DNA from 3 places in the Devosia sp. MDV22-iso42 genome. Region 3 is predicted to be linked to each of the others. Evidence: predicted binding sites of a transcription regulator. Region 3 holds the regulator's gene; each other region holds the start of a gene.
The links. Region 3 encodes LexA, which represses DNA repair genes until DNA is damaged. Its sites were predicted from a motif close to TGTTCNNNNTGTGTTCNG; they were not measured.

Region 1 (7,978 bases), 540 kb from region 3:
GCGACCAATGGCAAGGCCGTAGAAGACGGGCTGCTGGCCGTATGGGACGGGCTGGCCGAGAGCGACCAGCTCAACACGCTGGTCAGCCGCACGGCGCTCAGCTGGAACGATGCCGCATTGCTGCGGGCGCTGTCGCGCTATCTGCGACAGATCGGGATTTCCTATTCGCAGCGCTATATCGCCCAGGTGCTGGTGAACCAGCCGGCGGCGGCCGAAGGGCTGGTGGCCCTGTTCAACGCGCTGTACGATCCGGCCGAGAGCGACCGCGCAGCCAAGGCCGATGCGGCCCGGGCAGAGATCGAGGCGGCACTGGAGGCCATGACCTCGCTGGACGAGGACACCATTGTGCGCCGCTACCTCAACCTGATGGAAGCAGCGGTGCGCAGCAATGCCTTCCAGCGCGATGCCGAAGGCAATCGCCCGCCGGCGCTGGCGATCAAGTTCGACAGCGCCAAGGTGGACGGCATGGTGGCGCCGCGGCCCTATCGGGAAATCTCGGTCTATTCGCCGCGGGTCGAAGGCATCCATATGCGCTTCGGCGCCATTGCCCGCGGCGGGCTGCGCTGGTCGGACCGGCCGGAGGATTTCCGCACAGAGGTGCTGGGCCTGGTCAAGGCGCAGCAGGTGAAGAATGCCGTGATCGTGCCGGTCGGCGCCAAGGGCGGCTTCGTGCCCAAGCGCCTGGTGGCGGGGATGCCGCGCGAGGCCTTCCAGGCCGAGGGCGTGGCCAGCTACAAGATTTTTGTCGGCGCGCTACTCGACGTCACCGACAACCTGGTCGAGGGCAAGGTGGCGCCGCCGGCCGATGTGGTGCGACGCGATGGCGACGACCCCTATCTGGTGGTGGCCGCCGACAAGGGCACGGCGACATTCTCGGACACAGCCAATGGCATTGCCACCAGCCGGGGCTACTGGCTGGGCGACGCCTTCGCGTCGGGCGGGTCGGCCGGCTATGACCACAAGAAGATGGGCATTACCGCCCGCGGCGGCTGGGAGGCGGTAAAGCGCCACTTCCGCGAAATGGACCGCGATATTCAGAGCGAGCCGTTCACCGTGGCCGGCGTGGGCGACATGAGCGGGGACGTGTTCGGCAATGGCATGCTGCTGAGCCCGCAGACGCTGCTGGTGGCAGCCTTCGACCATCGCGACATCTTCATCGATCCGATGCCGGACCCGGCGACGAGCCTGGCGGAACGGCAGCGGCTATTCGCCCTGCCCCGCTCGAGCTGGCAGGATTACAATACGGCGCTGATCTCGCGCGGCGGCGGGGTGTTTTCACGCAGCCTCAAATCTATCCCGCTATCGCCAGAAATCAGGACCCTGCTGGGCCTGACGGTGGATCATGCCACGCCGAGCGCGGTGATGACGGCGATCCTCAAGGCCGATGTGGACCTGTTGTGGTTCGGCGGCATCGGCACCTATATCCGCTCGGCGCTGGAAACCAATGCCGAGGTCGGCGACCGGGCCAATGACGGCATCCGCATCACCGGCACGGACGTGCGCTCCAAGGTGGTCGGCGAAGGCGCCAATCTGGGAGTCACCCAGCGCGGGCGCGTCGACTATGCACTCAAGGGCGGGCGCATCAATACCGACGCCATCGACAATTCGGCCGGGGTGAATTCGAGCGATCTTGAGGTCAATATCAAGATCGCGGTGGCGCCGCTGCTGGCCGACGGAACGCTGGATTATGAGAGGCGAAACGCTTTTCTCGTCACCATGACCGAAGAGGTCGCCGCGCTCTGCCTGCGCAACAACTACCTGCAGGGGCTGGCGCTATCGCTGGCCGAGCGGGCGGGCCTGGCCGAACTGCCCGACCATCGCGAGCTGATCGCGGGGCTCGAAGCGCGCGGCTTGCTGGACCGGGCGGTGGAATTCCTGCCCAGCGAGACCGTGCTGGACGCGCGGGCGGCGACCGGCAAGGGGCTGGCACGGCCCGAGCTGGCGGTGATCCTGGCCTATGCCAAGCTGGTGCTCTATGCCGACCTGCTGGACGGGCACGAGATGGACGACGCCTATCTGGCCGGCGAGCTCTATCGCTATTTCCCCGACACCCTGCACCGGGTCTATCCCGAGGCGGTGACGCGGCACCGGCTGAAGCGCGAAGTCATCGCCACCGTGCTGGCCAATGCCATGATCAATCGCGGCGGCCCGGCCTTTGTCAGCGAGCTGACGGCCGCGACCAGCGCCAGCCCGGGGGAAGTGGCGCTGGCCTATGCCGCCACGCGTGATGCCTATGGGCTGACCGACCTCAATGCCGCGATCGACGCGCTGGATACGGCGGTGGATGGCGCGGTGCAGCTGGGGCTTTATGCCGAGGTGATGGCGCTACTGCGGCAGGAGAGCCTGTGGTTCCTGCGCAATGCCGATGTAACGCAGGGGCTGGGCGCGCTGGTGGCCCGGCATAGCGCGGGCGTGGCCGCGCTGCGCGCAATGATTGCGCATACCCTGCCCGCCTCGCTGGTTGAAGGCGTTTCGGCAATGGCGCAGGCGCTGGTGGACAAAGGCGTGCCAGAGACCATGGCGGAGCGCATCGCCGAGCTGCCGGTGCTGGGCTATGCCAGCGATATCGTGCTGGTGAGCGAGCGGGCCGGCGTTGCGGTGGGCGATGGCGCGGCGGCGTTTTTCGGCGTGTTCGAAGCGTTCCGGCTGTGGCCGGTGATCGCCCAGAGCCGGGCGCTGCTGCTCAACGACCGGTTCGACCGCATGGCGCTGGACCGGGCGCTGGCCAACCTGATGCGGGCGCAGCGCGACCTGACGGCCGATGTGCTCAAGGCCGCGGGCAGCACGGTGACCGCCAAGCTGGCTGACTGGCAGGAACGCAACGCGGCGGGGATCGCGCGGACGGCCGCGGCGGTGGCCGAGCTGACGCAGGGCTCGCTGACGGTGTCGCGGCTGACGGTGGCTGCCGGATTGATGGCCGATCTGGCGCAGGAATAGCCCGGACTCGCCCTGCCCCATCATGCCGGGGCGGGGCCGGTCTGGACCTTCACGGCTTGCGAACAAAAGCAGAATAGACTCTTTTGGACCGGCAACCCAAAGGTATCGATTCGTGCTTGCCAGCCCCCATTATCTTGACGCGCTCAACCCGCAGCAGCGCCGCGCCGTCGAGCACGGCACGGGCGAAGCCGCGCCGGGTCCGCTGCTGGTGATTGCCGGGGCCGGCTCGGGCAAGACCAATACGCTGGCGCATCGGGTGGCGCATCTGATCGTCGGCGGTGCCGATCCGCGGCGCATCCTGCTGATGACGTTTTCGCGGCGGGCGGCCGGCGAGATGAGCCGGCGGGTGGAGCGCATTGCGGGCCAGGTGCTGGGTACCAGCGCCGGGACCGTAACCGACGCGCTGAGCTGGGCGGGGACGTTCCACGGCATTGGGGCGCGGCTGCTGCGCGAGCATTCCATGCAGATCGGGCTCGACCCGGCCTTTACCATCCATGACCGCGAGGATTCGGCCGACCTGATGAATCTGGTGCGGCACGAGCTCAAGTTTTCCGAGGCCAAGAGCCGGTTTCCCACCAAGGGGACGTGCCTGGCCATCTATTCGCGGGTGGTCAATGCGCAGGACGAGCTGGATGCGGTGCTCAAGGCCAGCTTTCCCTGGTGCGCCATGTGGGGCCCGCAATTGCGCGAACTGTTCAGCGGCTATGTCGCGGCCAAGCAGGCCCAGAACGTGCTCGATTACGACGACCTGCTGCTCTACTGGGCCGGTATGATGGCAGAACCGGCCATGGCGGCCGAGGTGGCGGCGCGGTTCGACCATGTGCTGGTGGATGAATATCAGGACACCAACAGGCTGCAGTCCTCGGTGCTGCTGGCGCTGCGACCGCAGGGGCACGGGCTGACGGTGGTGGGCGACGATGCGCAATCGATCTACTCGTTCCGGGCGGCGACGGTGCGCAATATTCTCGGTTTTCCTGACGCCTTCACGCCGCCGGCGGCGATCGTGACGCTGGACCGCAATTACCGTTCGACGCAGCCGATACTGAGTGCGGCCAATGCGGTGATCGAGCTGGCCCAAGAGCGTTTCACCAAGAACCTGTGGACCGAGCGGCAGTCGGACGCCAAGCCGCTGCTGGTGACGGTGCGCGACGAGGCCGACCAGGCGCGCTATGTGGTGCACAAGGTGCTGGAGGCGCGCGAGGCCGGCATGACGCTCAAGAGCCAGGCGGTGCTGTTCCGGACCTCTAGCCATGCCGGGCCGCTCGAAATCGAGCTGACGCGGCGCAATATCCCGTTTGTCAAATTCGGCGGGCTCAAATTTCTCGACGCCGCCCATATCAAGGATCTGCTGGCCATTCTGCGCTGGGCGGAAAACCCGCGTGACCGGGTGGCGGGCTTTCGCGTGCTGCAATTGCTGCCCGGGGTCGGGCCGGGCACGGCCGGGCGGGTGCTGGACGCCATGGCCAGCGGGCCGGACCCGATCTGGGCGCTGGGGGAAATCCCGGTGCCGCCACGGGCCGGCGAGAGCTGGGGCGGGCTGGTTGAGCTGATGGGGCGGCTGGCGCGGCGCGATGCCGGCTGGCCGACCGAGCTGGGCTATGCGCGGCTCTGGTATGAGCCGCTGCTGGAGCAGGCCTATGACGATGCCATGGTGCGGGTGCAGGACATTCTCCAACTCGAGCAGATTGCCGGGGGCTATCCGAGCCGCGAGCGGTTTCTGACCGAGCTGACACTGGACCCGCCCGACGCCACCAGCGACCAGGCCGGGGTGCCGCTGCTGGATGAGGACTATCTCATCTTGTCGACCATCCATTCGGCCAAGGGGCAGGAATGGAAGGCGGTGCATGTGCTCAATGTAGTGGATGGCTGCATGCCGTCGGACCTTGGCACCGGCTCGGCCCATGAGCTGGAGGAAGAGCGGCGGCTGCTTTATGTGGCGATGACGCGGGCGCGCGACGAGCTCAACCTGATCGTGCCGCAGCGCTTCTTCGTGACGCAGCAGGCCAAGCATGGCGACCGGCACCTTTATGCGCAGCGCAGCCGGTTCATTCCGCGCGCCATGGTGGGGCTGTTCGAGGATATATTGTGGCCGCCGGTGAGCCCGGCGCATATCGAGGGCCTGTCGCCGGCGCCGGTGCGGATGGATATTTCGGCGCAGATGCGGAGCATGTGGAAGTGACCCCATGCCAAAGTCGGATTGTGTCGCGGCCCGGGATGGGGAGAGTGAGGCAGCCCTTCTTCCATACAAAGAGCCGCTCATGACCACCCTAGCCGACTGGCTTGCCGCCCAGAATGTCGATGCGAGCCTCGCCTCGGTAATGACCACGATGGCGACGGCGAGCGTGGAGATTGCCGGCGTGCTGCGGCAGGCGGCAATTTCAGGGCAGACCGGGCTGGCCGGGCAGACCAATGTGCAGGGGGAGGACCAGAAGGCGCTCGACGTGATCTCAAACGATATTGTTTTGAATCACATAGGGCAAAATCCGCACATCTCGATGCTGATCTCCGAGGAACTGGACGAGCCGGTTCATCTACAGAATCAAGGCGCCTATCTGGTGGCGACCGACCCGCTGGACGGCTCGTCGAACCTGGACGTCAATGTCACGGTGGGGACGATCTTTTCGATCCTGGATGCGCGCAAGGGGCTGCTGCAGCCCGGCTCGGCGCAGCTGGGCGCGGGCTATGCCGCCTATGGGCCGGCAACAAGCTTTGTCATTACCTTCGGGCCGGTAGCGGCGGCGTTCACGCTGGACGAGAGGGGCGTCTTCGTGCTGACCACCGAAAGGCTCAGCGTGCCGGCGGCGTCGGCGGAATATGCCATCAACACGGCGCGCGAGCGGCTGTGGGACAAGGCGACTAGGGGCTATGTCGCCGAGAATGTGGCGGGCGAGACCGGGCCGGCCGGCAAGCGCTACAATATGCGCTGGATCGGCTCGATGGTGGCCGATGTGCACCGCATCCTGATGCGGGGCGGAATATTCATGTATCCGCTCGACAGCGAGAACGCGGCCAAGGGCGGGCGGCTGCGCCTGCTCTATGAGGGCAATCCGATGGCGCTGCTGGTGCAGGCGGCGGGCGGGCAATCGACCACCGGGCAGCAGAGCGTGCTCGACGTGGTGCCCAGCGAGATCCACCAGCGGGTGCCGGTGGTGCTGGGTTCGGCGGACGAGGTCAAGCGGGTCGAGGCGTGGTACGCGAAGGGCTGAGGCCGCGCGGCCCGCCTGCACAATAACCGCCTAAGCCACCCCCTTGGTCCCTCCCACAGGGGGAGGGATACGATGAACACAAGCCACGATGACACGAGGCGGGATTTGTCAGCGGGCAAATTGCAACGTTCTTGTTGGGACGCTATAGCTCGCTGTAGTTGAGGTGCCGGCCCCTGTTCGCCGGCCGGGAGCCATGATGACCGACGCCAGCACTACCTTGCCCAAGACCAATTCCAGCCCCTGGTCGAGCCGGCCGTTTCACCGGCAGTACCTGATGCGGCAGGCCAATAACCTGTTCGACTTTTTCGAGGGGCCCTCGCTCAATCCCAAGGGCGGCTTCTTCGAGCTCGACGATGAGGGCATGCCGCTGAGCGAGGACAATGCGGTGCGCCAGATCCACGTCACCACGCGCATGGTGCATTGCGCGGCCATTGGCAGCCTGATCGGCCGCCCCGGCTCGGGCGAGCTGCTCGACCATGGCATGGACTATATCTGGAACCGGCATCGCGATGCCAAGCATGGCGGCTATGTCTGGGGCTTGGATGACAATGGCGTCACTGATGGCTCCAAGCAGGCCTATGGCCACGCCTTCGTGCTGCTGGCCGCGTCGAGCGCCAAGCTGGTGGGCCATCCGCTGGCCGACCAGATGATTGCGGATGTCACGGCGGTGATCAATGCGCGGTTCTGGGACGAGAGCGTCGGCGCGATGCGCGACGAATACAGCCAGGATTGGGCGACGCTGCTGCCCTATCGCGGGCAGAACGCCAATATGCACATGACCGAGGCGCTGATGGCTGCCTATGAGGCGACTGGCGAGCGAGACTATCTGGTCAAGGCCGAGCGGATTGCCGAACTGATCATCGCCAAGCATGCGGTGCCGCTGGGACACCGGGTGGCCGAGCATTTCGACGCCAACTGGACGCTGGACAAGCATTACGACGGCAATGAAATGTTCCGGCCCTCTGGCACCACGCCCGGCCACTGGCTGGAATGGGCGCGGCTGCTGATGCAGCTGTGGATCCTGGGCGACAAGCGGCTGAGCTGGCTGACCGATGCGGCGCGCAACCTGTTCCGCCAGTCGATCGAGCTGGGCTGGGACCACCAGCATGGCGGCTTTTTCTACACGCTGGACTGGGACAACAAGCCGATCATGCGCGAGAAGCTGTGGTGGCCGGTGAGCGAGGCGATCGGGGCGGCGGCGTTCCTGAGCGCCTATGACCGGGATGACTATTTCCAGATCTGGTACCGCAAGCTGTGGGATTATGCGGAGAACCACGTGATCGACCATGCGCGCGGTGGCTGGATGAGCGAACTGACCGAGGATTTGACGCCGACGTCCCGGCTGTTCGTCGGCAAGCCGGACATCTATCACGCACTGCAGGCCTGCCTGATCCCGCTCTATCCGGCCACGGGAAGCCTGACGGCGGCGATCATCACGGCCGACCATACGATCAAGCAGCACCACTGAAGGTGCTCTCGTCGCTGCGTGCCGACCTCTCCCCCCGGGGAGAGGTGAAGCGGTTGCCAGTTCGCCGCCTCCCGCGTACATCAGCAACACAGCTGAGAGGCCCTTCCATGTCGCGTCCTGACCGTCTGCCCGCCCAATTGCCGCGCCATCTGGTGGAGCGGGCCGTTGCCGACGCCCTCGCGGAAGATCTGGGGCTGGCGGGGGATCTGACCAGCCAGGCGACGCTGACCCCGACGGCGCAGGCCACGGCCAGCCTGTCGGCCCGCGAGGCCGGGGTGATCGCCGGGCTCGACCTGGCCGCGGCAGCGTTCCGGCTGGTCGGTGACGGGGTGGTGTTTACCCCGCTGGTGGCCGATGGCGACCGGAT
Region 2 (7,978 bases), on a different contig from region 3:
TGGAACACGCCCAGCGTATCGGCCCGCTGGATCATGGCATAGACGCGCGCCTTCTTGGACTGGTCGGGATCGGCCTCTTCGCTCAGCAGGTCGACCAGCTTGAGCTGTTGCCCATAATGCTCATCCATCAGCGCGAAGGCCCGGCGCAGGCAGCTGAGCATGCCCAGGGCCAATATATCGACCTTGAGGATGGCCAGGGCATCGATGTCGTCCTTGTTCCATTCGATGATCTGCCGGCTCTCCATGGCCGTCTTGCCGATCGGCACCAGTCTTTCGAGCGAATCGCGGGTGATGACGAAGCCGCCGACATGCTGGCTGAGATGGCGGGGAAAGCCGCGCAGCACCTTGACCACCTCGAACATCTGGGCAAGCACCGGATCATCGGGGCTCAGCCCGATCGTCGCCAGGTCACCCAGGTCGAGTTTCTGCCCCCAGCCCCAGTGCAGCTGGTTCAGCGCGGCAACCGTGTCGTCGGACACGCCGAACACTTTGGCGGTTTCGCGGATGGCGCTCTTGGAGCGGTAGGAGATGACATTGGCGGTGAGCCCGGTGCGCTTGCCGCCATATTTCTTGTAGACATATTGCATCACCTCTTCGCGCCGCTCATGCTCGAAATCGACGTCGATATCGGGCGGTTCGTCGCGCTCGGTGGAGATGAAGCGACCAAAGACCAGCGTGCCGGTCTCGGGATTGACCTCAGTGATCTCCAGGCAGAAGCAGACCGTGGAATTGGCGGCCGAGCCACGCCCCTGGCACAGGATCTTGCGCTCATGGCGGGCGAACATGACGATGTCATGCACGGTCAGGAAATAGGCCGCATAGCCTTTGAAGCCGATCAGGCACAGCTCGGTCCAGATCGTCTTCTTGATGCTGTCGGGCACGCCATGGGGAAAGCGCTTGGCCGCGCCCTCCCAGGTGAGCCGTTCCAGCGTCTGCTGGGCGGTCTCGCCATTGCCGATGGTTTCTTCGGGATAGTTGTATTTCAGCTGATCGAGCGAAAAGTGGATACGGGCGATGAAACGCTGGGTTTGCGTGATGGCATGGGGATGCTCGCGGAACAGCCGGGCCATTTCAGAGGCCGGCTTGAGATGCCGCTCGGCATTGGCGGCAAGCCGGAAGCCGGCGCTTTCCAGCGTCAGGTGCTCGCGGATGCAGGTCACCACATCCTGCACGATGCGCCGGTCCGGCTCGTGGTAAAGCACATCATTGCTGGCCAGCATGGGGGCACGATGCCGCCTGGCCAGTTCATCGATGCGGTTGAGCCGGGCGCGATCCTGGCCATCAAAGCGCAGCGCCCCGGCGACCCAGACGGCGCCGGGTGACCTTGTGGTGAGCGTTTCCAGCGTCCTTTCGGTCAGGCCCCAATCGGTCTCGTCGGGGATGAGGATGAAGAGCTGGCCCTGGGCATGGTTTTCCGAGGGGCCGTGCTCGAGTGCCGAGACCGGATCGCCCGAACCGAACAGGTCGCTCAGACAGAGCACGGGCTTGCCCTTCTCCCCCCGCTGATTGCCGCGGGTGAGCAGCTTGCACAGCCGGCCATAGGCCACCCGGTCGGTGGGATAGGCGACGATGTCGGGCGTGCCGTCGGCAAAGCACAGGCGCACGCCGACCAGATAGCGGAAATCGGGGAAGCGGTCTTCGTCCCGGTCGCGGGCGATGACATAGCCGCGCACCACGCCGGCAAAGCTGTTGCGATCGGTCACGCCAAAGGCCCTGAGGCCCAGATGCATGGCGGCAGAGACCATTTCTTCGGCCGATGACCCGCTGTGCAGGAAGGAAAAATTGGTGGTCGATACCAGTTCGGCAAAGTCCGGCGCCGGCGGCGTCTGCTGTCGCCCGCCCTGCCGTGGCTGCAGCTGGATGATGTCGCTCATGCGAAAAACCCGTGCAGATACCAGTTGCCGTCACCATAGGCGCCCTGCCGGTAAATCCAGAACCGTCGGCCCTGGGCATCCTCGGCCACATAATAGTCCCGGCTGCCGGCGTCGGGGTCGTGCAGCGCCAGGTCGGGCAGATAGGGTGGCTTTTCCGGCTTTTCGCCCGGCTCGGGCTGCTTAGGCACAAAGGGTGGCACCAGCTGCAGGCGTTGCCCGGTGCGCCACCATTCGGCCCCCAGCCGTTCGGGACCGGCCGCCTTGATCAGCCGGTAACTCGCCCGTCGCCAGATCATCGACGCCGGCAGGCCATCGGGCACTTCGGCATTGATGGCCACCAGCTCGGGCACCGGCAGCAGGCGCAGCGGACGCACCAGCCCTGGAGAGGGCGCTGCCGAAGCCTGCGGGACATAAGCCATCGCCGGCACGAGCCGCGCTGCCCGTTCGGGAATGTGGGTGGCGACGAATTGCGTGCGCAGCACGGCCAGCGGGCCCAGGCGGCTGCTCATCCGGTCCTGCAGCTGATCGAGGTCCGCGCTGCCGTCCCGGGTGGCAAAGGCCCCCAGCTGAACCGCGTCGAGTTCCCCCACCGAACTTACCGCCAGGCGGATCATGTCGATGCCGAAGCCGGCATCATATTCGCCTTCAAGCCGCTCGGAGCGGTTGGAGAAGAGCTTGCTGATATGGTCGGGGTCGCGCGTCAGCCTAGCCGCATTGATCGACAGCGTTATGATCTTGTGATCGACGCGATAGAGGAAAAGATGAAAGGCCTGCCCGCCAAGGCCTTCGGCTTCCAGCCTGATGGCGAGCTGGATGGCCAGGTCATGGGTGGTCATCAGCACGTCGTCCATCAGCCCGATCGGGTCGACGAAGCGCCGTTCGGCATAGCGCTCGGCGACGGGAATACGGGGCACCATGCGCTCTTCGAGCAGCCCATAGGCCTGGTCCAGCCGCTGCAGCAGCGACAGCCCGAAGCGGGCCTGCAGCGGCTTGCGCTCGCGCGGCCGCAGCTGGCCGATTGTCTTGAGCCCCATCTGGCTCAGCCCGGCGATCTGGGTCGGGCTCAGGCGCAGGGCATTGACCGGCAGCGCATTGAGCACGGCTTGCAGATCGGCCGTTTCGACCACCTGGCTGCGGGCAAAATGGCTGACCGCCCAGGCGGCGCCAATGGTGGGGGCAATGGCGCCGGCGACCGTATAGCCGAGCGCGCGCAGGCGGGTGAGCAGCAGGCGCAGCATGGGGCCTTCGCCCCCGAACAGGTGGGAAACCCCGGTAATGTCGAGCACCAGATCGCCAAACCGGGTGACGTCGTCCATCACCGCGACCAGCGGACTGGCATTGGAATGCCAGTCGGCGAAATCGGCAAAGACCGCCTCCAGCAGAGGCCGGTCGATCTCCCGGACCGTCAGCGCCGGCACCATGGCGCGCGCATCGGCCAGGTTCTGCCCCATGCTGAGTCCGGCCCGGCCGGCATCGGCATCCAGCGCCGCCAGTCGCAGCCCGCCCTTGATGCGCTCATAGAGCGCCAGCGGACCCTTGAGCTCGGGTTCACGCCGTTTCAGCCAATCGGTCGGCCAGGTGGGCAGGAACAGCGCCAGGAAACGGCGGCCCGGCAGCAGGTCCGGTTGCATGGCGGCGTGCAGCATCGAGTGTGGTGAATCCATCTTGCGTCCAGCCCAGGAGCCATTCGGTTTGCTGATTGAGGAGAACCCCCTTTTCCAGCTGCACCCGCCACTGCGGGGCCCCGGGGGCAAAGGGATCAAAGCGTTTGCGGGCGCTCAGCACCGGGGTCAGTCGCCAGCGCAGATGCGCCGCGCTGGCCTCCCGGCCCGTGCCATAGCGCAGCATGAGAATAGAACTGCCGGCACTGGCGGCCCGCAGGCTGAGCCGACGGCTAGCGGTGAAATCGAGGATCTTGTTGTGCCCGGCGATATCGGCCAAGACGGCCGCCACCGCCTTGCAGGCCAGCGCCTCTTCGGCTGCCCAGAGCAGCTCGACCATATTGGCGGCCCGCACCAGCACCAGCGCATCGGGGTCGAAGCCGAAGCTGAGCAGGCCCGGCCCATAGGGCAGACCCATTTCCTGGCTGTCCTTGACCAGCTGCAGATAGATGACGGCCGGCCGCTGGCGGGTCAGCAGCCCCCTGGCCTGGGCCAGGGCAAAGCCCAGCACGGCCCCGGCATGGCGGCGCTCATCGGTGAACACCTCCTGCAGCAAGCCGCCCGCCGGCAGCGGAAAACCGGCTGCAGGATCGCGGGTCACCACCCGCGCTTCGGCCAAAGCCGGCTTGCGCTCGATATCGGCAATAGCGTCCCGCAGCGCGGCAAGGCGCTCCTGGTGGTCGGGCGAGCCCATTGGCGCAGCCTTATGAGTGAACAAAACAGGAACACTTAGACTCCGAATCCGGCGAGAGTCGAGTCCTTTTTCGGCGTCCCTGGTGTGGCCATTGCGCATCAAACCGGGTCAAGAGCGCGCGAGCCAGGCAACTGACCATTGAGCAAATGGCTTTGATGACTAAGTCTGCACCTGCCTGCCTCCCGGCGCGCACCTGCCAGAGCTGTTCCGTCGCACCCCGAAAAGAGGCACATGCCATGTTCGAGGCCCTTACCCGCCTGTTCTCCAAAGCCGAAGAAGCCATCGACAGCAACGATCCCCAGCTGGCCGTGGCGGCGCTGCTGGTGCATCTGGCCGCGGTCGACGGGCAGATGACCGAGGCGGAGCGGCAGGTCATCAAGAATGCGCTGATGGCGCAGTATGGGCTCGACGAGGCCAGCGTGGGCCGGCTGATCAAGGAAGCGGCCTTGCGCGATGCCGAGGCGGTGGACCTTTACCGGTTTACCTCGAGCCTGGCCTCGCTCGAGCTGGCGGAGCGCCTCGAGATCATCCGCATGATGTGGACGGTGGTGTTTGCCGACCAGAGCAATCACGAAATGGAAGACAACATGGTCTGGCGCGTGGCCGAGCTGATCGGCGTCTCCAGCCGCGATCGCACCATCCTGCGCCGGCAGATCGGCAAGGCTTGATCGCGTCCCGCAGGGCAAATCGCGCCAGTGGCGCGATTTGAGCGCGCAAGGCCACGAGACCTATGGTCGAGTGGCACGAACCCTCCATAGACGGGCCGTCCCAAACAAAACAGCCTCCGGATCACGCCGGAGGCTGCTGCTTATTCAGCGATCGATCAGGCTCAAGCCGCCTGGCGCTCGACCATCATCTTCTTGATTTCGGCAATGGCCTTGGCCGGGTTGAGCCCCTTGGGGCAGACCTTGGCGCAGTTCATGATGGTGTGGCAGCGGAACAGCTTGAAGGGGTCCTCGAGGTCATCGAGCCGTTCCTGGGTGGTCTCGTCGCGGCTGTCGATCAGCCAGCGATAGGCCTGCAGCAGGGCGGCCGGGCCCAGATACTTGTCGCCGTTCCACCAATAGCTCGGGCATGAGGTCGAGCAGCAGGCGCAGAGAATGCACTCATAGAGCCCGTCCAGCTTGGCGCGCTGCGGCACCGTCTGCGTCCATTCCTTGTCCGGGGTGGGCGAGGTGGTCTTGAGCCAGGGCTCGATGGCGCGGTGCTGGGCGTAAAAGGTGCTGAGATCGGGCACCAGATCCTTGACCACCGGCATATGCGGCAGCGGATAGATCTTGATGGGGCCCGAGCTCTCTTCCATGCCCTTGGTGCAGGCCAGGGTGTTGAGCCCGTTGATGTTCATCGAGCAGGAGCCGCAAATGCCCTCGCGGCAAGAGCGGCGCAGCGTCAGCGTGGGGTCGACCTTGTTCTTGATCCAGAGCAGGCCGTCCAGGATCATCGGGCCGCAATCGTCGAGATCGACGAAATAGGTGTCGATGCGCGGATTGGCGCTCTGGTCGGGGTCATAGCGATAGATGTGGTATTCGCGCAGCCGCTTGGCCGCGGCCGGCTTGGGCCAGGATTTGCCCTTGGCGGGGCGGTCGGCCTTGGGGAGCATCAGTTCGACCATGGGTCGGTCTTCCTTTTTTACGCACGCTGCTCAACACAGCGCGAAATCCTAGTAGTCCGGCTTGCAGACCTGGTTGCTCTTGGCGACATAGCTATTGTAGGCGACGAAATCGCTGTCGGCCGGGGTGCCGCCCTTCATGGAGGCAATGACCACGCCCATGAAGCGTTCATCGATCAGCGTCATGGCCGCCTCGGCCTTGCAGGCACACAGCGTGTCGTTCTGGGCGATGCCCATGCAGACGCGGTAGAATTCGTTTTTTTGCTCTGCTGTCGGTGCTGCGGCGAGGGCCGGGGCACTCGAAAGGCCCAGCATGGCCAGCACGGCTAAAAATCTCATCTCAGCTCCTTGCGGATCACCAGTTTCAGCCCCGACCAGGTCTGGTCGACGGCACAGACCTTCACATCCACCAGGCCGATGGGCAGCAGCACGGTGCGGATCACATCCTCGGTAATGTCGGTTGCCAGTTTGGCCGCCTTTTTGGGCCAGCTGACCCAGATCATGCCGTCGCGGGCGATCAGGTCGAGCAGGCGCTGGCCCAGCGTCTCGAGCACGGCCCGGGCGCTGGTAAAGATATGGATGACGTCATAGCCTGGCGCCGCATCGCCGAGCTGGTCGATTGTGACCCGGCTCGATTCGGCGAAGGCGCGCGCCGTGGCCAGTTCGGCCAGGGACGAGGGCAGGTCGATGAACAGCGCCCGCTGCCCGTCCTTGAGCCCCAGCTTCTGCGCCAAAGGCGTGCCCGAATATCCGGCCAGCTCACTCATCAGTAGACGCGTGCCTTGGGCGCGATCTTCTTGAGGTCGATGCCGCCTTCGCTTTCGGGCGTCAACGGGTCGAGATGGACCGGGCGATAGCCCAGCTTGACCGCGCCCGTAGCGGTGTCGATCCAGCCCAAGGTGTGCTTGCGCCAGTTGACGTCGTCGCGCGACGCGAAGTCCTCGCGGGCATGGGCGCCGCGGCTTTCCTCGCGCGCTTCGGCCGAGACCACGGTGACCATGGCATTGGCCATCAGGTTTTCCAGCTCGAGCGTCTCGACCAGGTCGGAATTCCAGATCAGCGAGCGGTCGGTAACCGCGATATCCTTGAGCTGGCCATAGATTTCGCCCATGCGCCGGACGCCGGACTGCAGCGTCTCGCCGGTGCGGAACACGGCAGCGTCTTCCTGCATGGTGTGCTGCATGGCGTCGCGGATGGCGGCGGTCGGCCTGGAGCCGGCTGCGTGGCGCAGGCGGTCAAAGCGGGCGAGGATCTTGTCGTCCTGGGCCTTGTTGATGGCCGGGATCGGGCTGGCGCGGTCGATCACCTTGCCGGCGCGGATGGCGGCAGCGCGGCCAAAGACCACCAGATCGGTCAGCGAATTGGAGCCCAGGCGATTGGCGCCATGCACCGAGGCGCAGGCGGCTTCGCCCACGGCCATCAGGCCCGGCACGACCGCGTCGGGGTTGTCAGGCGTCGGGTTGAGCACTTCGCCATGATAATTGGCGGGGATGCCGCCCATATTGTAGTGCACCGTCGGGATCACCGGGATCGGCTCGCGCGTCAGGTCGACGCCGGCAAAGATTTTTGCCGATTCGGTAATACCGGGCAGGCGTACGGCCAGCACGGCCGGGTCGAGATGGTCGAGATGCAGGTAGATATGGTCCTTCTTGGGACCGACGCCACGGCCCTCGCGGATTTCCAGGGTCATGCAGCGCGATACGACGTCGCGGCTGGCCAAGTCCTTGGCATTGGGGGCATAGCGCTCCATGAAGCGCTCGCCTTCCGAATTGGTGAGGTAGCCGCCTTCGCCGCGGGCGCCCTCGGTGATCAGCACGCCGGCGCCATAGATGCCGGTGGGATGGAATTGCACGAACTCCATGTCCTGCAAGGGAAGCCCGGCGCGGGCGACCATGCCATTGCCATCGCCGGTGCAGGTATGGGCCGAGGTGGCCGAGAAATAGGAGCGGCCATAGCCGCCCGTGGCCAGCACCGTGGTCTTGGCGCGGAAGCGGTGCAGCGTGCCGTCATCGAGCTTCCAGGCGATCACGCCCTCGCAGGCGCCGTTTTCGCCCATGATCAGGTCGAGCGCGAAATATTCGATATAGAACTCGGCATTGTGGCGCAGGCTCTGGCCATAAAGCGTGTGCAAAATGGCGTG
Region 3 (7,978 bases):
GGACTGGCGGGCCTTGAGATCCCAGTCGCCATCGCCTTCGACGGCGCGCAGGAAGTCATCGGTGACGCGGACGGAATTGTTCGAGTTCTGGCCCGAGACGGTGAGATAGGCCTCGCTGTCCCAATCGGTGTCGTAGACCGGGAATTCGATATTGGTATAGCCCTGCTTGGCGAACTGGATGACGCGGAAGATGTAGTTCTCCGGCACCAGGGCCTTCTTGGCGGCGCGCACTTCGCGCTTGAGGGCAGGGTTCATGGAGACGTCAAAGCAGTCGTCGCCACTGCCTTCGCAGTTGACGGCAGCCTTCATGATCAGCTTGAGGTGCTTGGAGACAACCTTTGAGCCGGTGACCAGAGCGGCAACCTTCTGCTCCTCCTTGACCTTCCAGTTGATGTATTCCTCGACATCGGGGTGATCAATGTCCAGCACCACCATCTTGGCGGCGCGACGGGTGGTGCCACCCGACTTGATGGCGCCCGCTGCGCGGTCGCCGATCTTGAGGAAGCTCATCAGGCCGCTCGACTTGCCGCCGCCGGAGAGGCGTTCGCCCGAGCCGCGCAAAGCGGAGAAATTGGTGCCGGTGCCCGAACCATATTTGAACAGGCGTGCTTCGCGGACCCAGAGGTCCATGATGCCGTTTTCATTGACCAGGTCATCGCTGACCGACTGGATGAAGCAGGCATGCGGCTGGGGATGCTCGTAGGAGCTCTTGGAACTCACCAGCTTGTGGGTGAAGGGGTCGACATAGAAATGGCCCTGGCCGGGGCCATCAATGCCATAGGCCCAGAACAGGCCGGTATTGAACCACTGGGGAGAGTTCGGCGCGACGCGCTGGCTGGCCAGCATGAAGGCGAGCTCGTCAAAGAAGGTGCGGGCATCTTCCTCGGAGTCGAAATAGCCGCCCTTCCAGCCCCAATAGGTCCAGGTGCCGGCCAGGCGATCGAAGACCTGGCGGCTATCCATTTCCGAACCGTAGCGCTCATTCTCGGGCAGCTTGGCGAGCGCAGCTTCGTCGGGGACGGAGCGCCACAGCCAGGACGGGACGGAATTTTCCTCGACCTTCTTGAGCGCCTTGGCGACGCCGGCCTTGCGGAAATACTTCTGGGCAATGATATCGGCCGCCACCTGGCTCCAGGAAGCGGGCACGGCAATGTCTTCGAGCTTGAAAACGACAGAGCCATCGGGATTGCGAATCTCGCTCGTGGCCGAGCGGAAGTCGAGACCGGCATAGCGGTCCTGATTGGCAGTCGTGAACCGGCGTTCAATGCGCATAGTCGTCTTAGTCCCCAATGTGACGGGCACATGCCCGCGAGCCGAAAAACCCGGCTTCTAACCCAAATCTGTTTTGACGCGTCACCAACCGAGCCCGTGGCCGGGCCCGACAAACATGCCTGTGCCCCCGAATGGCGCCGGTCTGATGCCAGCGCTCCGAGCAGGGGACTTTGGCCCCCGGCAGTCGGTGCTGCGGGCCTCCTCCAAAACATCTGCCGATTCAAACCACGCGTCAACGCAAGAAATCACAAGGTCTAGTGGTGGAGTGGGCCACCAAGACAACCACTAGTAGGCTCAATATGTGGATAGCGGGGACAAAGTGCAAGATTTTCCGGCCCTTGCCCGGCTGTATTTACCCATCAAGCAGTGTCACATGAGGGCCGCAGACGTGAGGCCAGCAAGTCGCGCTAAAGCGCCGTGATTCCTCATGCTTCCGGGCTCTGTCATCAGTCAGTCATATCTGGTTAACCATAGCAGAAAAACCCAGAATCATGGGGGCTGAAATCCTGTCAAGCGGAGAAAATTTGCCCAAAAAACGTTGGCACGTGACACACCAGCGCTTGTGCCCATCGCCGCGCGCGGCCACCCAGATGCAGTATGCAGGGCAGGGGCGCGCCTACCGCATTGCCGGGTGGCAAATGAAGCGCCGGAACGGCAATTTGGCGCGCCGAAAAGGCCGCGCGAGACTAGGCCGCGTGCCGAACCCATGGTACACCCGGCCCAACGCAAAGCTCCGACGGCGGAATCGACAAGTGGCAAAATCGGGTATCAAGCAGTTCCTGAGTGAAATCTTCTCCTGGTGGGGTGGTCAGACCTGGGGCACCCGCCTGTGGATCTGGCGCTTCGGCGACTATGTCGGCAGCGACGAGTTCGGCAACCAGTACTATCAGGACAAGAAGGCCGACCGGCGCTATGTGACCTATGCCGGTCCCGCCGACGCCTCCACCATCGGCAATGGCTGGCATGGCTGGATGCATCACCGCACCGACGTGGTCCCCACCAAGGCCAATTACGTGGCCAAGAGCTGGGAACTGCCGCACCAGGAAAACCTGACCGGCACGGCGGCAGCCTATCGTCCCGATGGCAGCCTGCTCAACAAGGGCGAGCGCCCGCGCGTCACCGGGGATTATGACGCCTGGTCGCCTGAATAGAGCCGGCGCCTTGCGCCATCCCCGTTTTCTGCGCCGCACAATACTGGCGCTGCCGGTGCTGGCAGCGTCCGTTTCTGCTGGCCTGGTGGCTCCCGCCCAGGCACAGCCGATTGCCAATCCGGTGGCGGCCTTTGCCGGGCTCGACAAGATTACCGGCCGCATCACCCGCTTTGACGTCTATATCGACGAGACCGTGCTGTTCGGCGCGCTCGAGATCACCCCGCGCGCCTGTTACAGCCATCCGGTCACCGAAGCGCAGCGCGTTTCGGCCTTTCTCGAGGTCGACCAGCGCAGCCTGACCGGCACGTCCAAGCGCATCTTTACCGGCTGGATGTTTGCCGACAGCCCGGCGCTCAATGCCGTGGACCACGCCGTCTATGATGTGTGGCTGGTCGAGTGCAAGACCAGCACCGATATCCCGCCGCCCGACGCACGGGACTGATCAGCGCGCCGGGCTGAGGTGCTCGTGCACGATCTGCCATCGGCCTGCTTTGTTGGCCAGCACCGTGGTGCCTCGACCCGAGCCGGATTGGTACTCACCATCAATCATTGCCTGCCAGTGGAACGCATAGATGCAGCTGGCAGCGGTATCCCCCACAGCAATCCAGCGCAGCGACTCAATCCAGTACAGCTCATCGGCCAAGGCGCCCCAAGTTGCTTCGAAAGCGGCCTGAATTGCGGCAATACCGCGATGGGATCCATCGCTGAACCAGAAGACCGCATCTGCATCGATCAAAGGCGCGACGTCGGCAAATTGGTGCGTATTGATACGCTCGGCATAGTCCGCCATTACCATGGCCGCATCCGGCATGGGCGCAGCGTCGATATGGCGGACCACATCGAGGGCACGCACGAAGCTGGGATGCCAGTCCTCGCTCGGCACTGCGTCGAGGGACCACCAAAAGAAGTCAAACTTCTTCCCGCCATCATCCTGGGCAAAGAACGACCAGTGTTCCGGTAAATCGGGGCACTGCACTTGGACAAAATGCCAGAGCTGCCCGGCCATTATCGTCGAGCTGGAGCAGGCGAGGGCGCCTGAAACACTTTCCGCGACCCCGGACTCTTCGGCCAATTCGCGCAAGGCTCCAGCGACCGCTGTCTCTCCACGTTCCCGGGTGCCCTTGACCACCTGTATGCCGGCCTGCGGATGACGAAAAACCAGAACCTCCCGAGCCCCGGTCGCTCCCCGAAGAATGACCGGACAGAGCTTCTCGAGAAGGCGCTCAGCCATCAATATTTCCGCAGCAGGCCTACCAGGCGGCCCTGGATCTTGACGCGGTCAGGCGGGAAGATGCGGGTTTCATAGGCCGGGTTGGCGGCTTCGAGCGCTACCGTATTGCCCTTGCGGCGCAGGCGCTTGAGCGTGGCTTCTTCATCATCCACGAGAGCGACGATGATCTCGCCGGTGCTGGCTGCGTCCTGCTTCTTGATCAAGACGGTGTCGCCATCAAAAATGCCGGCATCGATCATGGAATCGCCACGCACTTCGAGCGCGTAGTGTTCACCGCTGCCCAGCATTTCAGGCGGGACCATGATGGTGTGGGAATGGTTCTGGATGGCCTCGATGGGCGTACCGGCCGCGATGCGGCCCATGACCGGAATGGCGATCGGCCTGGCATAGTCCTCGGCCGCCGACATGCGCGAGGGGGGACTGGCCACCTTGCCCAGATTGCCCTCGATGACCGAGGGCTCGAAGCGCGCCTTGCGACCGCCCAGCGAGGGGTTCATGGAATCGGGGAGCTTGACCACTTCGAGCGCCCGGGCCCGGTTGGGCAGGCGACGAATGAAGCCGCGCTCCTCAAGTGCGGTGATCAGGCGATGGATGCCCGATTTGGAGGCCAGATCCAGCGCATCCTTCATCTCGTCGAAGGAGGGCGGAATGCCGCTTTCCTTCATCCGTTCGTGGATGAACATCAACAGCTCGTGTTGTTTGCGCGTGAGCATGGGCCCCTCGGGATTAGAATCGGAACATAGACAGAACGACTATAGGTGTTCCGGTTGTGTTCTGCAATATCCCATGCGCGGCCCCGTCGGAACCTAGAAGGCGTCGATGCTGAGAGCCGTGGCCATGGTGCCGCTGGCCTGGCCGGGATCGTTTTCCGGCTGGATGATCAGCATGTCGGCATGGGCCAGCGAAGAGGTATGGCCGCTATCGGTCTGGGCGATCGGCAGCAGGAGCGGCCCGGTGGCGCTGTGGAGCAGTCGGGCCCGCATGAAGTGGCGGCGCGCCGTGTTGGCCGGGGTCGGGGCGGCCAAAGGCAGGCGCCAGTTGCCGGGTTCGGCATGGCCCAGCCAGGCGCGCAGGGCCGGCTTGATGAAGACGATGGCGGTGACCATGGCCGAGACGGGATTGCCCGGCAGGCCAAAGACCAGGGTCTTGCCGCGGGTGCCGAACATCAACGGCTTGCCTGGCCGCATGTTGATTTTCCAGAAGTCCAGCGTCACGCCGAGCTCAAGCAGGATTTCCTGGACGATATCATGATCGCCGACGCTGGCGCCGCCGGTGGTGATCAGGATGTCGGGTTCATCGGCAAAGACAGCAACAAGCTTTGCCCGCAGCTGATCCCGGTCGTCGCGGGCAATGCCGTGATCGGTGACGGTCTGGGCATAGGGGGCCAGGAGCGGCGCGAGGCCGAAGCTGTTGGAGGCGATGATCTGGTCGGGGGCCAGCACGGCGCCGGGCAGTTCAAGCTCATCGCCGGTGGCCAGCAGCGCCAGGCGCGGCCGCCGGGCGACGGTGAGGGCAGGGGCATTGGCCGCGGCGGCGACGGCCAGCTGCATTGGCGTCAGTCGCGTGCCGGGCTCGACCAGGGTCTGCCCATTAGCAAAATCATTGCCCTTGGCCCTTATGCTGCGGCCCGGCGGCGGCGTGCTGGAAAAGCGTACCAGATTGCCCTCGACCATGGCGTCTTCCTGCATGATCACCGCATCGGCGCCGGGTGGTACCGGGGCACCGGTAAAGATGCGGACGGTCTGGTCGGGACCGACCGAGCCGGCAAAGCCGGCGCCGGCCTGCGAGGTGCCGATGATGCTGAGGGCATGGCCCGGAACGATGTCGGCCGCGCGCACGGCATAGCCGTCCATGGCGCTGGCAGGAAAGGGCGGCTGGTCATGCGTCGCGACGATGGGCGCAAACAGCACCCGGCCGGCGGCTTCGGCCAAAGGCGCGCTCTCGCCAGTCGGTGCCGGTACGCGGGCCAGGATGGCGGCAATGGCGGCCTCGACCGGAAGCAGGCTCATGCGCGGACGAAGTCGCCGGAGGCACCGCCCGATTTCTCCAGCAGGCAGAGGTCGGTGACGACCATGGCGCGATCAATGGCCTTGGCCATGTCGTAGAGGGTCAGCGCCGCGGTCGAGGCGGCGATCAGCGCCTCCATTTCCACCCCGGTTGGGCCGGTGGTTTCGGCGCTAGCCAGAATCAGGATGGCGTCTTCGCCAAACTCGGAAATCTCGATGGCGACCTTGGTCAGGGCGATCGGGTGGCAGAGCGGGATCAGCTCGGACGTCTTCTTGGCGGCCATGATGCCGGCAATGCGGGCCACGGCCAGGGCGTCGCCCTTGTTGAGCCCGCCGGCCATGATGGTGGCAATGGTCTGGGGCTGGCCGACCAGCCTTGCCTGGGCCACGGCGCGCCGGCGCGTTGCCGGCTTGTCGCCGATATCGACGATATGGGCCTCGCCCCGGTCGTTGAGATGGGTGAGTTCGCTCGCCATCAGGCGGGGGCTCCGACGGTGCCATGGAGCAAGGCCCGGGTGGCGGCGGCGACATCGTCGTGCCGCATCAGGCTTTCGCCGACGAGGAAAGTGCCGATGCCGGCATCGTGGTTGAGCTTGACCAGGCTGGCGTGGTCGAGGATGCCGCTCTCGCTGACCAGAAAGGTGCCCTTGGGCACGCCCACGGCCAGGTTGACCGAGGTATCCAGCGTCGTCTCGAAGGTGCGCAGGTTGCGGTTGTTGATGCCGATGAAAGTGGCGCCCAGGGCCAAGGCGCGATCCAGTTCGAGCTGGTCATGCACCTCCACCAGCGCGTCCATCTTCCACTCCTCGGCGGCGTCGAGCAGGTAGCGCGCCACGTCGTCGCCGACGGCGGCCAGGATGATCAGGATACAGTCGGCGCCCCAGGCGCGGGCCTCGGCGACCTGATAGGTTTCGAACAAAAAGTCCTTGCGCAGCACCGGCAGGCTGACGGCAGCGCGGGCTTCGATGAGGAAGCGCGGCGAGCCCTGAAAGCTCGGCCGGTCGGTCAGCACGGAGAGGCAGGCCGCGCCGCCCTGCTCATAGGCGCGGGCAATGGCGGCTGGGTCGAAATCGGCGCGGATCAGGCCCTTGGACGGGCTGGCCTTCTTGACCTCGGCGATGAGGGCAAACTCGTCATTGGCCCGCTTGGCCTTGAGCGCGCGCAGAAAGCCGCGGGTCGGCGTCTGGTCATGCGCCTGGGCCACCACTTCGGCCCAGGGCCGCATGGCTTTGGCGGCGGCGATTTCCTCGCGCTTATAGATTTCGATCTGCTTGAGAATGTCGCTCATTGCTGCCGTCCGTTCGATACCGCCACGAGGCGGGCGAGTGTGTCTTTGGCCTTGCCGCTGTCGATGGCGTCGCGCGCCAGGGCAATGCCGTCCTCGATGCTGGTTACCTTGTCGGCGACCAGCAGGGCGGCGCCGGCATTGAGCAGCACGGTGTCGCGATAGGCGCCCGGGGCGCCGTCAAACAAAGCCAGCATGGCGGCGGCATTGTCGGCCGGGTCGCCACCCAGCAGATCCTTTGGATCGGTCAGCGACAGGCCCACCTGTTCGGGATGCAGCTCGAAGCTGCGCAGGTCGCCATTGGCGATCTGGGCCACGAAATTGGGGCCCGAGGTCGAGAGCTCGTCCAGTCCCTCGCTCGAGTGCACCACCCAGGCCTTGATGGCGCGGTTGGCCAGCAGAGCGGCGGCCACGGGTTCGACCCATTCCTGGGCGTAGACGCCCAGCAGATAGCGTCGCACGCCGGCCGGGTTTGACTGCGGCCCGAGCAGGTTGAATAGGGTGCGCACGCCCAGTTCGGCGCGGGCGGGACCGACATGGCGCATGGCGGGATGGTGGCTGGGGGCAAACATGAAGCCGATGCCGGCTTTGGCGATGGTGTTGCCGATTTGCTCGGGCGTCAGGTCGAGCTTGACGCCCAGGGCTTCGAGTACCTGCGAGGCGCCCGAACGCGAGGAGAGGGCCTTGTTGCCGTGCTTGGCCACCGGGACACCGGCGGCCGCGACGACCAGGGCCGTGCTGGTGGAGATATTAAGGCTGCCGAGCCCGTCGCCGCCGGTGCCGACAATGTCGATGGCGCCATCGGGGGCGATGACCGGCACCATTTTCTCGCGCAGGATGGAAACGGCGGCGGCGATTTCGCCGACGGTCTCGCCCTTGATGCGCATGCCCATCAGGAAGGCGCCGATCTGGCTGGGCGTGGCCTCACCGGCCATCAGGATGCGCATGACGTCGCGCATCTCTTCGCCGGTGAGGTCCTTGCCGTCGGCAATCTTGCTTAGTGCCTGCTTGATATCCATCACGCGGCTCGCTG

Region 1: a site for LexA is predicted at 2,996-3,013, ahead of AC4NN3_RS06480 (ATP-dependent helicase). Genes of this name have one in related genera too.
Region 2: a site for LexA is predicted at 4,246-4,263, ahead of AC4NN3_RS10130 (ImuA family protein). Genes of this name have one in related genera too.

The regions. Positions count from the first base shown of each region.
Region 1 covers NZ_JBZVWR010000006.1:1,000,277-1,008,254, forward strand. The annotation lists gene AC4NN3_RS06475 (NAD-glutamate dehydrogenase) at 1-2,937, shown strand, start outside; gene AC4NN3_RS06480 (ATP-dependent helicase) at 3,050-5,116, shown strand; gene AC4NN3_RS06485 (class 1 fructose-bisphosphatase) at 5,196-6,143, shown strand; gene AC4NN3_RS06490 (AGE family epimerase/isomerase) at 6,340-7,611, shown strand; gene nadC (carboxylating nicotinate-nucleotide diphosphorylase) at 7,719-7,978, shown strand, end outside.
Region 2 covers NZ_JBZVWR010000009.1:43,774-51,751, reverse strand. The annotation lists gene AC4NN3_RS10140 (error-prone DNA polymerase) at 1-1,874, opposite strand, end outside; gene AC4NN3_RS10135 (Y-family DNA polymerase) at 1,871-3,538, opposite strand; gene AC4NN3_RS10130 (ImuA family protein) at 3,423-4,229, opposite strand; gene AC4NN3_RS10125 (tellurite resistance TerB family protein) at 4,466-4,897, shown strand; gene AC4NN3_RS10120 (succinate dehydrogenase iron-sulfur subunit) at 5,059-5,841, opposite strand; gene AC4NN3_RS10115 (hypothetical protein) at 5,890-6,177, opposite strand; gene AC4NN3_RS10110 (DUF3052 domain-containing protein) at 6,174-6,605, opposite strand; gene sdhA (succinate dehydrogenase flavoprotein subunit) at 6,605-7,978, opposite strand, start outside.
Region 3 covers NZ_JBZVWR010000006.1:457,713-465,690, forward strand. The annotation lists gene AC4NN3_RS03890 (vitamin B12-dependent ribonucleotide reductase) at 1-1,272, opposite strand, end outside; gene AC4NN3_RS03895 (NADH:ubiquinone oxidoreductase subunit NDUFA12) at 2,025-2,423, shown strand; gene AC4NN3_RS03900 (DUF2155 domain-containing protein) at 2,401-2,865, shown strand; gene AC4NN3_RS03905 (DUF4440 domain-containing protein) at 2,866-3,654, opposite strand; gene lexA (transcriptional repressor LexA) at 3,654-4,367, opposite strand; gene AC4NN3_RS03915 (molybdopterin molybdotransferase MoeA) at 4,461-5,663, opposite strand; gene moaC (cyclic pyranopterin monophosphate synthase MoaC) at 5,660-6,136, opposite strand; gene trpC (indole-3-glycerol phosphate synthase TrpC) at 6,136-6,948, opposite strand; gene trpD (anthranilate phosphoribosyltransferase) at 6,945-7,967, opposite strand; gene AC4NN3_RS03935 (anthranilate synthase component II) at 7,964-7,978, opposite strand, start outside.